One region of the Pseudomonas sp. 20-5 genome, then DNA from elsewhere that is predicted to be linked to it. Evidence: predicted binding sites of a transcription regulator. Region 1 holds the regulator's gene; the other holds the start of a gene.
What was found. Region 1 encodes FliA, which starts transcription of late flagellar genes. Its sites were predicted from a motif close to CTAAAGTTTNNNNNNNNNNNGCCGNTAA; they were not measured.
Positions count from the first base shown of each region.

Region 2: the regulator FliA is predicted to act here: its motif matches at 3,133-3,160, upstream of AC1RB9_RS17780 (methyl-accepting chemotaxis protein).

Region 1 is NZ_CM165584.1:3,986,559-3,992,114, forward strand. It holds gene AC1RB9_RS18310 (chemotaxis protein CheA) at 1-744, opposite strand, end outside; gene AC1RB9_RS18315 (protein phosphatase CheZ) at 945-1,733, opposite strand; gene AC1RB9_RS18320 (chemotaxis response regulator CheY) at 1,753-2,127, opposite strand; gene fliA (RNA polymerase sigma factor FliA) at 2,229-2,972, opposite strand; gene fleN (flagellar synthesis regulator FleN) at 2,969-3,811, opposite strand; gene flhF (flagellar biosynthesis GTPase FlhF) at 3,950-5,239, opposite strand; gene flhA (flagellar biosynthesis protein FlhA) at 5,323-5,556, opposite strand, start outside.
Region 2 is NZ_CM165584.1:3,871,864-3,877,419, reverse strand. It holds gene AC1RB9_RS17790 (alpha/beta hydrolase family protein) at 1-250, shown strand, start outside; gene cprA (cationic peptide resistance protein CprA) at 339-1,496, shown strand; gene AC1RB9_RS17780 (methyl-accepting chemotaxis protein) at 1,534-3,099, opposite strand; gene acnA (aconitate hydratase AcnA) at 3,472-5,556, opposite strand, start outside.

The sequences.
Region 1 (5,556 bases):
GTCGTCGCTGATATCGTCACCAGCGGCAGCCGCGGCCGGCTCGACCGCCTTGGCGGGGACTTGCGCAAGCTCGGCCGAGACCGCCGGCGGGACGAACTTGCCCTTGCCGTGCAACTGGTCGAGCAACGCCTCGAACTCGGCGTCGCTGATCTCGTCGCCAGCGGGAGCCGCGGGCGCTTCTGCAACGGCGGAGGCCGGCGCTTCGTCGCCCTGCAGAGCATCCAGCAACTGCTCGAACTCGTCGTCGGTGATATCGCTGGAGGCACTCTGCGCGGGCGCTTCCGGCGGCGCCGCAGGCTCGGCTGGCGGAACGGCCGCCGGTGGCGCTTGCACAGGTTCCGCGGGCTCGGCGCCCTCGGGCTCGGCCAGGCGGGCAAGGGCCGCCAGCAGCTCGGGCGTCGCCGGGGTCGGTTCGGACTGCTCGCGCACCTGGTCGAACATCGCGTTGACCGTATCCAGCGCCTGCAGCACCACATCCATCAGTTCGGAGCTGACGCGCCGCTCGCCCTTGCGCAGGATATCGAAGACGTTTTCCGCAATGTGGCAGCATTCCACCAGCGCGTTCAGCTGGAGGAAGCCGGCACCGCCCTTGACCGTATGGAACCCACGGAAAATGGCATTGAGCAGGTCCATATCGTCCGGCCGGCTCTCCAGCTCGACCAGTTGCTCGGACAATTGCTCGAGAATCTCGCCGGCCTCAACCAGGAAGTCCTGGAGGATTTCTTCATCGGCGTCGAAGCTCATTCGGCTGCTCCCAGAGACGTGTTACTCGAAAGGATCGGCAGGACCGCTGTCCTGCCGGAAATACCGGCCCGGCTTTCCGGACCGACTTCAGCCCGCCCGCCGGGATCACCGGCATGACGAAGGCTGTGCCAGCAGCCCGCGGATGCCAGCGTTCAATGCTTACTTAACGGCAGCGATGCCGCAGTCTTGAGCCGGGCGGGTCAGAAACCCAGGCTGGACAGCAGATCGTCCACGTCATCCTGCCCGGACACCACATCCTCTCGTTTTTCCGCGGCGACCTGCGGCCCCTCGCCCTTGGCCGAACGCTCCAGCGCGGCCTGGTGGCGCATGCTCACGTGGTCGTGCTCGATTCCGGCGTAACGGTCCACCTGGCCGGCCATCCAGACCAGCTTCACGAGGTTGCTCTCGACCTCGGTGACCAGCTTGGTGACACGCTTGATCACCTGGCCGGTCAGGTCCTGGTAATCCTGCGCCAGCAGGATGTCATTGAGCTGCGAGGACAACTGGCCGGCGTTCTCGCCGCTGCGCACGAGGAACTGTTCGATGCGCTTGGCCAGCTCGCGGAAGCCGTCAGCGTCGATTTCCCGGCGCATGAAGCGTTGCCACTCCTGGTGCAGCTCCCGCGAATCGTCGCCCAACTGGTTGACCAGCGGGGCGCTCTGCTCCACCAGGTCCATGGTCCGGTTGGCGGCCTTCTCGGTCATTTCCACCACGTAGGAAAGACGATCGGTGGCATCGGCGATCTGCGACATTTCCTGCGCGTGGGGGGAATGCGGGTCGATCTGGAAATCGACGATGGCGTTGTGCAGTTCGCGGGTCAGCTTGCCCACTTCCTGGTAGAGGCCACGGTCCCTGGCCTGGCTGAGCTCCTGGATCAATTGCACCGCCTGCTGGAAGTGCCCCCGTTCGAGACAGTCCACCAGTTCGCGCGCATGTTTTTTCAGGGTCGATTCGAATTCGTCGCCCGTGGAATCGTTACCAAGCACCATGACACCCTCTTGGCCGGCTTCAGCCGTTGACCCGCTCGAAAATCTTCTCGATCTTTTCCTTCAGGACCTGAGCGGTGAAGGGTTTGACCACATAGCCGTTGACCCCGGCCTGGGCAGCTTCGATGATCTGGTCGCGTTTGGCCTCGGCGGTGACCATCAGCACCGGCAGGTGCTTGAGGCGCTCGTCGGCGCGAACCGCGCGCAGCAGATCGATGCCGGTCATGCCCGGCATGTTCCAGTCGGTGACGAGAAAGTCGAAATTGCCGCTGTGCAGCATCGGCAGCGCCGTGGTGCCGTCGTCGGCCTCGGCGGTATTGGTGAAGCCCAAGTCCCGCAAGAGGTTCTTGATGATGCGTCTCATCGTGGAAAAGTCGTCCACGATGAGAATTTTCATGTTCTTGTCCAAGTAAACCTCCGTACAGACCAGAGCGCGCCCCAGGGGACGCGCCACACATTCTTTTGCGTTAACGGTTACAAGCTGCGGTCGAGGCCGGTTCAGGCCGACCGCCAATCGGCCAGGCGCGCGCGCAAACGCGCGGCGCACTGGCTGTGCAACTGGCTGACCCGCGATTCGCTGACGCCCAGTACCTCGCCGATCTCCTTGAGGTTGAGTTCCTCGTCGTAATACAACGCCAGCACCAGGCGCTCGCGCTCCGGCAACTTGGCGATGGCATCCGCCAGGGCCGCCTGGAAACGTTCGTCGAGCAGGCCGTGGATCGGTTCGTTGTGACTGAGGCTGGTGTCTTCCGGCAATCCATGTTCGCCGTCCTGCAACAGGTCGTCGAAGCTGTACAGACGGCTGCCCTGCGTGTCGCTGAGGATGCCGTAGTAATCTTCGAGGCTCAATTGGAGTTCGGCAGCAACTTCGTGATCTTTAGCGTCGCGTCCGGTTCTCGCCTCGATCGCGCGGATCGCGTCGGTCACCATGCGCGTGTTGCGGTGCACCGAACGCGGCGCCCAGTCGCCCTTGCGGACCTCGTCGAGCATGGCCCCGCGGATGCGGATGCCGGCATAGGTCTCGAAGCTGGCGCCCTTGCCGGCGTCGTATTTCTTCGCGGCCTCGAGCAGGCCGATCATGCCGGCCTGCATCAGGTCCTCCACCTGCACGCTGGCCGGCAGGCGGCCGAGCAGGTGATAGGCGATGCGCTTGACCAGTGGTGCGTAACGCTGGATCAGTTGCTCCTGGGAGTTCTGCGCTTGCGCCTTGCTATACATACGCACTCCAGAGGCCGCTGTCATACGGCCGAACCTGTCGCGGGGTGTTGGACCAGTCGTTCGACGAAGAACTCCAGGTGCCCGCGCGGGTTGGCCGGCAGCGGCCAGCTATCGACCTTCTGCGCGACCGCCTTGAAGGCCAGGGACGCCTTCGAGCGGGGGAATGCCTCGTATACGGCTCGCTGTTTCTGCACGGCCTTGCGTACCGACTCGTCGTAAGGGATGACACCTACATACTGTAGTGCGACGTCGAGGAAACGGTCAGTGACCTTGGTCAGTTTGGCGAACAGGTTGCGTCCTTCCTGCGGGCTGTGGGCCATGTTGGCCAGGACCCGGAAGCGGGTCATGCCGTGGTCGCGGTTGAGCAGTTTGATCAGGGCGTAGGCATCGGTGATCGAGGTCGGCTCGTCGCAGACGACCAGCAGCACCTCCTGCGCGGCGCGGACGAAACTGACCACCGAATCGCCGATCCCGGCGGCAGTGTCGACGACCAGGACATCGAGGTTGTCGCTGATATCGCTGAACGCCTGGATCAGCCCCGCATGCTGCATCGGCGAGAGGTGCACCATGCTCTGCGTGCCGGAGGCCGCGGGAACGATGCGCACGCCACCGGGACCGAGGAGGAGGACATCGCGCAGTTCGCAGCGTCCCTCGATCACGTCGGCCAGGGTGCGCTTGGGCGTGAGTCCCAGCAGGACGTCGACGTTGGCCAGGCCGAGGTCGGCATCCAGCAGCATGACGCGACGGCCGAGATCGGCCAGAGCCAGTGCCAGGTTCACCGACACATTGGTCTTGCCGACGCCGCCCTTGCCGCCAGTTACTGCGATCACCTGTACGGGATGCATGCTACCCATCTGCTTCATACCTTGTGTTGTCGTCTTCCCGGAACGCCCCTTCCAGCGCTCTCCGGTATTGGCGGGAACGATGCGCCATCGCTCCCGGCCCGGCGGAAGCCACCTTCGCTTCCGTCACCCGCGCCACGCGCGGTTCTTCCCACGTCCTCAGCCGGCACGCCGCGCCGGTTGCTGGTAGAGCCCGGCGAACATCTCGGCCATGGCGTCCTCGCTGGGCTCTTCCGGTGCCTGCAGGCTCACCGCCCGGCTGACCAGTTGGTGACTGCGCGCCACCTGCAGGTCGTCCGGAATCCGCGGCCCATCCGCCAGATAGGCTACCGGGAGACGCTGGGCGATAGCCAGCGCCATCGATTCACCGAGGCTGCCCGCCTCGTCCAGCTTAGTCAGGATGCAACCCGCCAGCCCGCAGTGCCGATAGGTCTGGTAGGCCGACTTGAGCACCTGGCTCTGGCTGGTGGTGGCCATCACCAGGTAATTCTTCACGTTCAGGCTCGGCGACGCCAGTGCCTCGAGCTGCATGCGCAATGCCGGGTCGCTGGCCGGCAGGCCGGCGGTATCGATCAGCACCATGCGCTTGCGCGCCAGCGGCGCCAGGGCCTGGATCAGCGACTGGCCGGGATCGACCAGGGTCACCGGTACGTTGAGGATCCGACCGAGGGTCTTGATCTGCTCCTGGGCGCCGATCCGGTAGCTGTCCATGCTCACCAGCGCCAGGCTCTGGGCGCCGTACTTGAGGACGTAGCGCGCGGCCATCTTCGCCAGGGTGGTGGTCTTGCCGGCGCCTGCCGGGCCGACCAGGGCCAGTACGCCGCCCGCGTCGAGCGGGTCCTGCTCGGGGGTCTGCACGGCACGCGACAGGTGCGCCAACAGCATGCGCCAGGCCTGGCGCGTATCGCCCACCGCGGCGACCCGCTCCAGCAACGGCTTGCTCAGCTCCGCCGGCAAGCCCATGCGCTGCAGGCGCCGCCAGAGATTGGCCTGCTGCGGACGCTGGTGCTGCAACTGGCCCCAGGCGATGGAACCCAGTTGTACCTCGATCAGCTCGCGCAGGCCGTTCAGTTCGAAACGCATTGCCTCGAGGGTCTGGCCGCCCGCCTGGGGCTTGGCCTGCGCCGCCGTCATGGACTCGGCCAGGGTCGGACGCGCCGGCTTCTCCTCGGCGAACAATTGACGGTCCTTGCGCTGGTTTTCCGCCGGACGCGCCGTCAACTCGGCGCGCGCCTCGGCGATCCGCGCCTGGGTCTTGCGCAGCTCCACTTCCAGCGCCGGGTTGGGCTTGCTCGGCGCCGGCGGGGCCTGGTAATCCAGCGCCGCGGTCAGCTCGATGCCGCCGGCGACCCGGCGGTTGCCGAGAATCGCGGCGTCCGGACCCAGTTCGTCGCGGACCAGTTTCATGGCCTGGCGCATATCGGCGGCGAAGAAGCGTTTGACTTGCATTGCCCGAACCCCTCAGTTCAGTAGTCTTGCCGGCAACCTCAGGTTGCCCGGTGTGCCAGCCCTGGAGCCGGCGCAGCCCTCGTTCAGTTCTGTCCCACCGTCGCGACGATGGTGACTTGCTTGTTGTCCGGGATTTCCTGGTAGGCCAGCACATGCATGCTGGGCACCGCCATCCGCGCGAAGCGCGACATCATCGAGCGGATCGGTCCGGCAACCAGCAGGATCGCCGGCTTACCGAGCATCTCCTGGCGTTGCGCGCTCTCGATCAGCGAGCGTTGCAGCTTCTCGGCCATCCCCGGCTCCAGCAACATGCCGTC
Region 2 (5,556 bases), 110 kb from region 1:
GAAGCCGCGGGTCGCGCACCTCGCCGGGCTGCGCACGCCGACCCTGATCGTCCAGGGCGAGCGCGACGCCCTGGGCAACCGCGAGGCGGTGGCGGGCTATGCGCTGGCGCCGACGATCCGCCTGCACTGGCTGGCCGCGGCGGACCACGACCTCAAGCCGCTGAAGGCCTCCGGCCTGACCCACGAGCAGCACCTGGCGGCAACGGCGCGGGAGGTGGCCGGCTTCCTTCGCGGGCTCCAGGGCCATTAACGGTTCCTTAAGGCATCCCCTCATAAGCTGCGGCGCAACCACCCTCGCATCGAGGCGTGGGCGACTGACTTCTCTGAGGGGGGAAGACATGAACATGCATGCCGACGGTGAGCAGATCACCGCTATCGATACCCGCGAACGCATCCTGCTGACGGGGGCCACCGGCTTTCTCGGCGGTTCGGTCGCCGCCCAGCTGATCGCCGCCGGGCACGGCGCCAACCTGTCCTTCCTGGTCCGCGCCGAATCCCGCCAGCAGGGGCTCGAACGCCTGCGCGGCAACCTGCTGATGCATGGCGTCGACGAAGCCGACTGCCTGGCACTGCGGGCGGAGCAGATCCTCTGCGGCGATTTCCTCGACACCTCTTGGCTGGCCCGCGAGACGCCGCGCCTGATGCAGGTGGAGCGGGTGATCAATTGCGCCGCCGTGGCGTCGTTCTCGAAGAACCCGACCATCTGGCCGGTCAACGTCGACGGCACTTTCGCCTTCGCCGACGTGCTGAGCCGTTCGAAGCGACTGAAGCGTTTCCTCCACGTCGGTACCGCGATGTGCTGCGGACCGCAGCGAGAGTCGCCGATCAGCGAGTCCTGGGAATTCCCGGCGGCGGAGCAGCAACTGGTGGACTACACCGCGTCCAAGGCGGAAATCGAGCGGCGCATGCGCGAGGAACTGCCGGGCCTGCCCCTGGTGGTGGCGCGGCCATCCATCGTGGTGGGCCACCGTACCCTTGGCTGCCAGGCCTCCGGCAGCATCTTCTGGGTCTTCCGCATGGGCTTCGCCCTGGAAAGCTTCACCTGCGGCCTGGACGAGCAGATCGACGTGATTCCGGTCGACTACTGCGCCGAGGCGCTGATCGGCCTGGCGCTGAAGCCGTGCCTGGGGCACAGCCTCTATCATATCTCCGCCGGCCATCGCGCGGCCTGCACCTTCGGCGAGATCGACGAGGCCTTCGCCCGCGCCAACGGGGCGGCGCCGGTAGGCGAGCGCTACCGCAAGGTGGAGGTGGACGACCTCAAGGAACTGGCGAAGAGCTTCGAGTCGCGCATCGGCCCGGCCAATCCGCGTCTGGTCCTGCGCGCGTTGCGCTTGTACAGCGGCTTTGCCGACCTCAACTACCTGTTCGACAACAGCCGTCTGCTGGAGGAGGGGATCTCCGCGCCGCCGCGCTTCACCGACTACCTCGACGTCTGCGTGCAGTCGTCAAGCGCGGTAAGCATCCCGGCGCAGATGCAATGGGACTTCAAGTGACGGCAGGTGCGGGGAGCTTCCTCCCCGCGGCCTGATCTCAGCGGTTGAAGCGCTCGACCAGGGAATACTGGCTCTGCGCGGTGGTGGTCAGTTCCTCGCTCAGTTTCGCCGTGCGCAGCGCCTCGTCGGAGGTCTGCTCGGCCAGGGCGGCGATGGTGCTGATGTTGCGGTTGATTTCCTCGGCCACCGCGCTCTGTTCCTCCGCGGCGGCGGCGATCTGGGTGGTCATCTCGGTGATGTTGCTGACCGCCTCGCTGATGCCGACCAGCGCGCTGTCGGCTTCCAGCACCCGCTGGACCCCGGCTTCGGCCTGCTGCAGGCCGCTCTCCATGGTATGTACCGCATCGTTGGCGGTGTTCTGCAACTTGGCGATCAGGTGGTGGATCTGCTCGGTGGAGGCCGCGGTGCGTTGCGCCAGCGAGCGCACTTCGTCGGCCACCACGGCGAAGCCGCGTCCCTGGTCGCCGGCCCGCGCCGCCTCGATGGCGGCGTTGAGGGCGAGCAGGTTGGTCTGGTCGGCGATGCCCTTGATCACATCGACCACGCCGCCGATCTCGTTGCTGTCCTGGGCCAGGCGACTCACCGCGGCCCCGGTCTCGCCCACCGACTCCGACAGGCGCTGGATGGCGTTGCGCGTCTCCGCGGCGATGTCGCGGCCGCGCGAGGTCAGTTCGTTGGCCTTCTGTGTGGCGTCGGCGGTCAACTGGACATTGTTCGCCACTTCCTGGGTGGTGGCGGCCATCTCGTTGACCGCGGTGGCCACCTGTTCGGTCTCTGCGCGCTGCTGTTCCAGACCGGCGGAGCTGTGGTGGGCCAGGGTGTCGGCCTGGCGCGCCTGTTCGGTGAGGTATTCGGCGGTGTCCTGCAGGCGCGTCAGGCAGGTCTTCAGGCGCGCGTCCTGGCTGAGGATGGCCATTTCCAGGCGCGCCTGGTCGCCGCGGCTGTCGGTGTACATCTGCGCGATCAGCGGGTCGGAGGTGGTCTGTTCGGCGAGCCGCATCAGGCGCTTCAGCCCGCGCTTCTGCCAGCGCAGTCCGGCCAGGCCGAGCGGAACGGCGAGCAGGCCGGCGAGGATGAAGCCCCACCAGGAGTTCAGCCAGATACCGATGAGGAAGCCGATCTGGCTGATCAGGATGAACGGCAGCCAGTCGAGCAGTACCGGCAGCCAGCGGTCGCGCCGGGGGATCGCCGGCTTGCCGGCGCCGAGGCGACGGTAGAGGGCCTCGGCGCGCTGGATCTGTTCGGCGGTCGGCTTGACCCGCACCGACTCGTAGCCGACCACCGCGCCCTGGTCGTAGATCGGCGTGACATAGGCGCTGACCCAGTAGTGGTCGCCGTTCTTGCAGCGGTTCTTGACGATCCCCATCCACGGGCGGCCGGCTTTGAGGGTGGTCCACATGTGGGCGAACACCGCCGGCGGGACGTCGGGGTGACGGATCAGGTTGTGCGGCGCGGACATCAGCTCCTCGCGACTGAAGCCGCTGATGTCGATGAAGGCTTCGTTGCAGTAGGTGATGATGCCTTTGAGATTGGTGGTGGTGATCAGGCGTTGTTCCGCCGGATAGACGCGCTCGTGCTGGGTGATGGGCTGATTGTTGCGCATGGGCCTTCCAAAACAAGTGAAGCATTTACCTCTGCATCGGCGAAAACGCCTTTCACATGAGGGATTTGTGAATGCTTTCACGAGGAAAAACAGATAGCTATTGACCCAAAGCATGAGAACCGACCACGTGGTCGGATAGATGGCGGATTCGCTGATGGAGGTCAATGCGTTACGGTTTCGTGTCGTTCCCGGCGGCGCGCATGGGCTGGGGAGGGGCCTGGCGGATAAGCGCGAGGCGGCCATCCGCCGGTCCTGCGGGGTATCGGCGGATGACGCCGGGGCGTCGTTCGCCCTGCGAAGCGCTCGCGGCCCCGGGCGCCGGAATGAAAAAGGGGTGGCCGAAGCCACCCCTCCGCGCGTACCGCCGCTGCCTCAGAGCATGCTGCGCAGCACGTAGTGGAGGATGCCGCCGGCCTTGAAATACTCGACCTCGTTGAGGGTGTCGATGCGGCAGAGGACCTTGAAGCTGTCCTGGCTGCCGTCCTCGCGGGTCACTTCCACGCTGAGCGGCATGTGCGGCTTGAGTTCGCCGCCGAGGCCGCGGATGTTCAGCACCTCCTTGCCGGTCAGCTTCAGGCTCTTGCGGTCCTGGCCGTTCTCGAACTGCAACGGCAGCACGCCCATGCCGACCAGGTTGGAGCGGTGGATGCGCTCGAAGCTCTCCGCGATCACCGCCTTCACGCCCAGCAGGTTGGTACCCTTGGCCGCCCAGTCGCGCGACGAGCCGGTGCCGTATTCCTTGCCGGCGACGATCACCAGCGGGGTGCCGTCCTCCTGGTAACGCATGGCCGCGTCGTAGATCGCCAGTTTCTCGCCGCTGGGCACGTACAGGGTATTGCCGCCTTCCTCGCCGCCGAGCATCTCGTTCTTGATGCGGATGTTGGCGAAGGTGCCGCGCATCATCACCTCATGGTTGCCGCGACGGGAGCCGTAGGAGTTGAAGTCCTTCGGTTCCACGCCGTGCTCGCGCAGGTAGCGGCCGGCCGGGCTGTCGGCCTTGATGTTGCCGGCAGGGGAGATGTGGTCGGTGGTCACCGAGTCGCCCAGCACCGCCAGCACCCGCGCCTGCTCGACGTCGGCGATGGCCGGCGGCGCCTCGGCGATGTGTTCGAAGAAGGGTGGATGCTGGATGTAGGTGGAGTCGGCCTGCCACTCGTAGGTGTCCGACTGCGGCACCTGGATCGCCTGCCATTTCTCGTCGCCGGCGAAGACCTCGGCGTACTCCTTGTGGAACATCTCGGTGTCGACCTTCTGGATCGCCTCGGCGATTTCCTTCTGGCTCGGCCAGATGTCCTTCAGGTAGACCGGCTGGCCGTCCTTGCCGGTGCCCAGCGGTTCCTCGCTGAGGTTGATCCGCACGCTGCCGGCCAGGGCGTAGGCCACCACCAGCGGCGGCGAGGCCAGCCAGTTGGTCTTCACCAACGGGTGCACGCGGCCTTCGAAGTTGCGGTTGCCGGAGAGTACCGAGGCGACGGTCAGGTCGGCCTGCTGGATGGCTTTCTCGATCGGCTCCAGCAGCGGGCCGGAGTTGCCGATGCAGGTGGTGCAGCCGTAGCCGACCAGATCGAAGCCGAGTTCGTCGAGGTAGCGGGTCAGGCCGGCGGCCTTGAAGTAGTCGGTGACCACCTTGGAGCCCGGCGCCAGCGAACTCTTCACCCAGGGCTTGCGTTGCAGGCCTTTCTCCACTGCCTTCTTCGCCAGCAGGCCGGCGGCCATCATCACGCTGGGGTTGGAGGTGTTGGTGCAGGAGGTGATGGCGGCGATCACCACCGCGCCGTTCTTCAGGCGGTGGGTCTGGCCGTCGTGCTGGTAGTCGATCTCGCCGAAGGCGGCGTTGGCGCCGACCGCGGTGCCGCCGCCGCCCTCGCTGAGCAGGCGGCCTTCTTCGGTGCTGGAGGGATGCAGTTGCAGGCCGAGGAACTCGTTGAAGGCGCTGGCGACGTTCTGCAGGGCCACGCGGTCCTGCGGGCGCTTCGGTCCGGCCAGGCTGGCCTCGACTTCGCCCATGTCCAGGTGCAGGGTGTCGGTGAACACCGGCTCGTGGCCCTTCTCGCGCCACAGGCCCTGTTCCTTGCTGTAGGCCTCGACCAGCTTGACCGTGCTTTCCGGACGTCCGGACAGGCGCAGGTAGCCGAGGGTGATCTCGTCCACCGGGAAGAAGCCGCAGGTGGCGCCGTATTCCGGTGCCATGTTGGCGATGGTGGCGCGGTCCGCCAGGGGCAGGTCGGCCAGGCCGTCGCCGTAGAACTCGACGAATTTCCCCACCACGCCCTTCTTGCGCAGCATCTGCGTGACGGTCAGCACCAGGTCGGTGGCGGTGATGCCCTCGCGCAGCTTGCCGGTGAGCTTGAAGCCGATGACCTCGGGGATCAGCATCGATACCGGCTGGCCGAGCATGGCGGCTTCCGCCTCGATGCCGCCGACGCCCCAGCCGAGCACGCCGAGGCCGTTGATCAT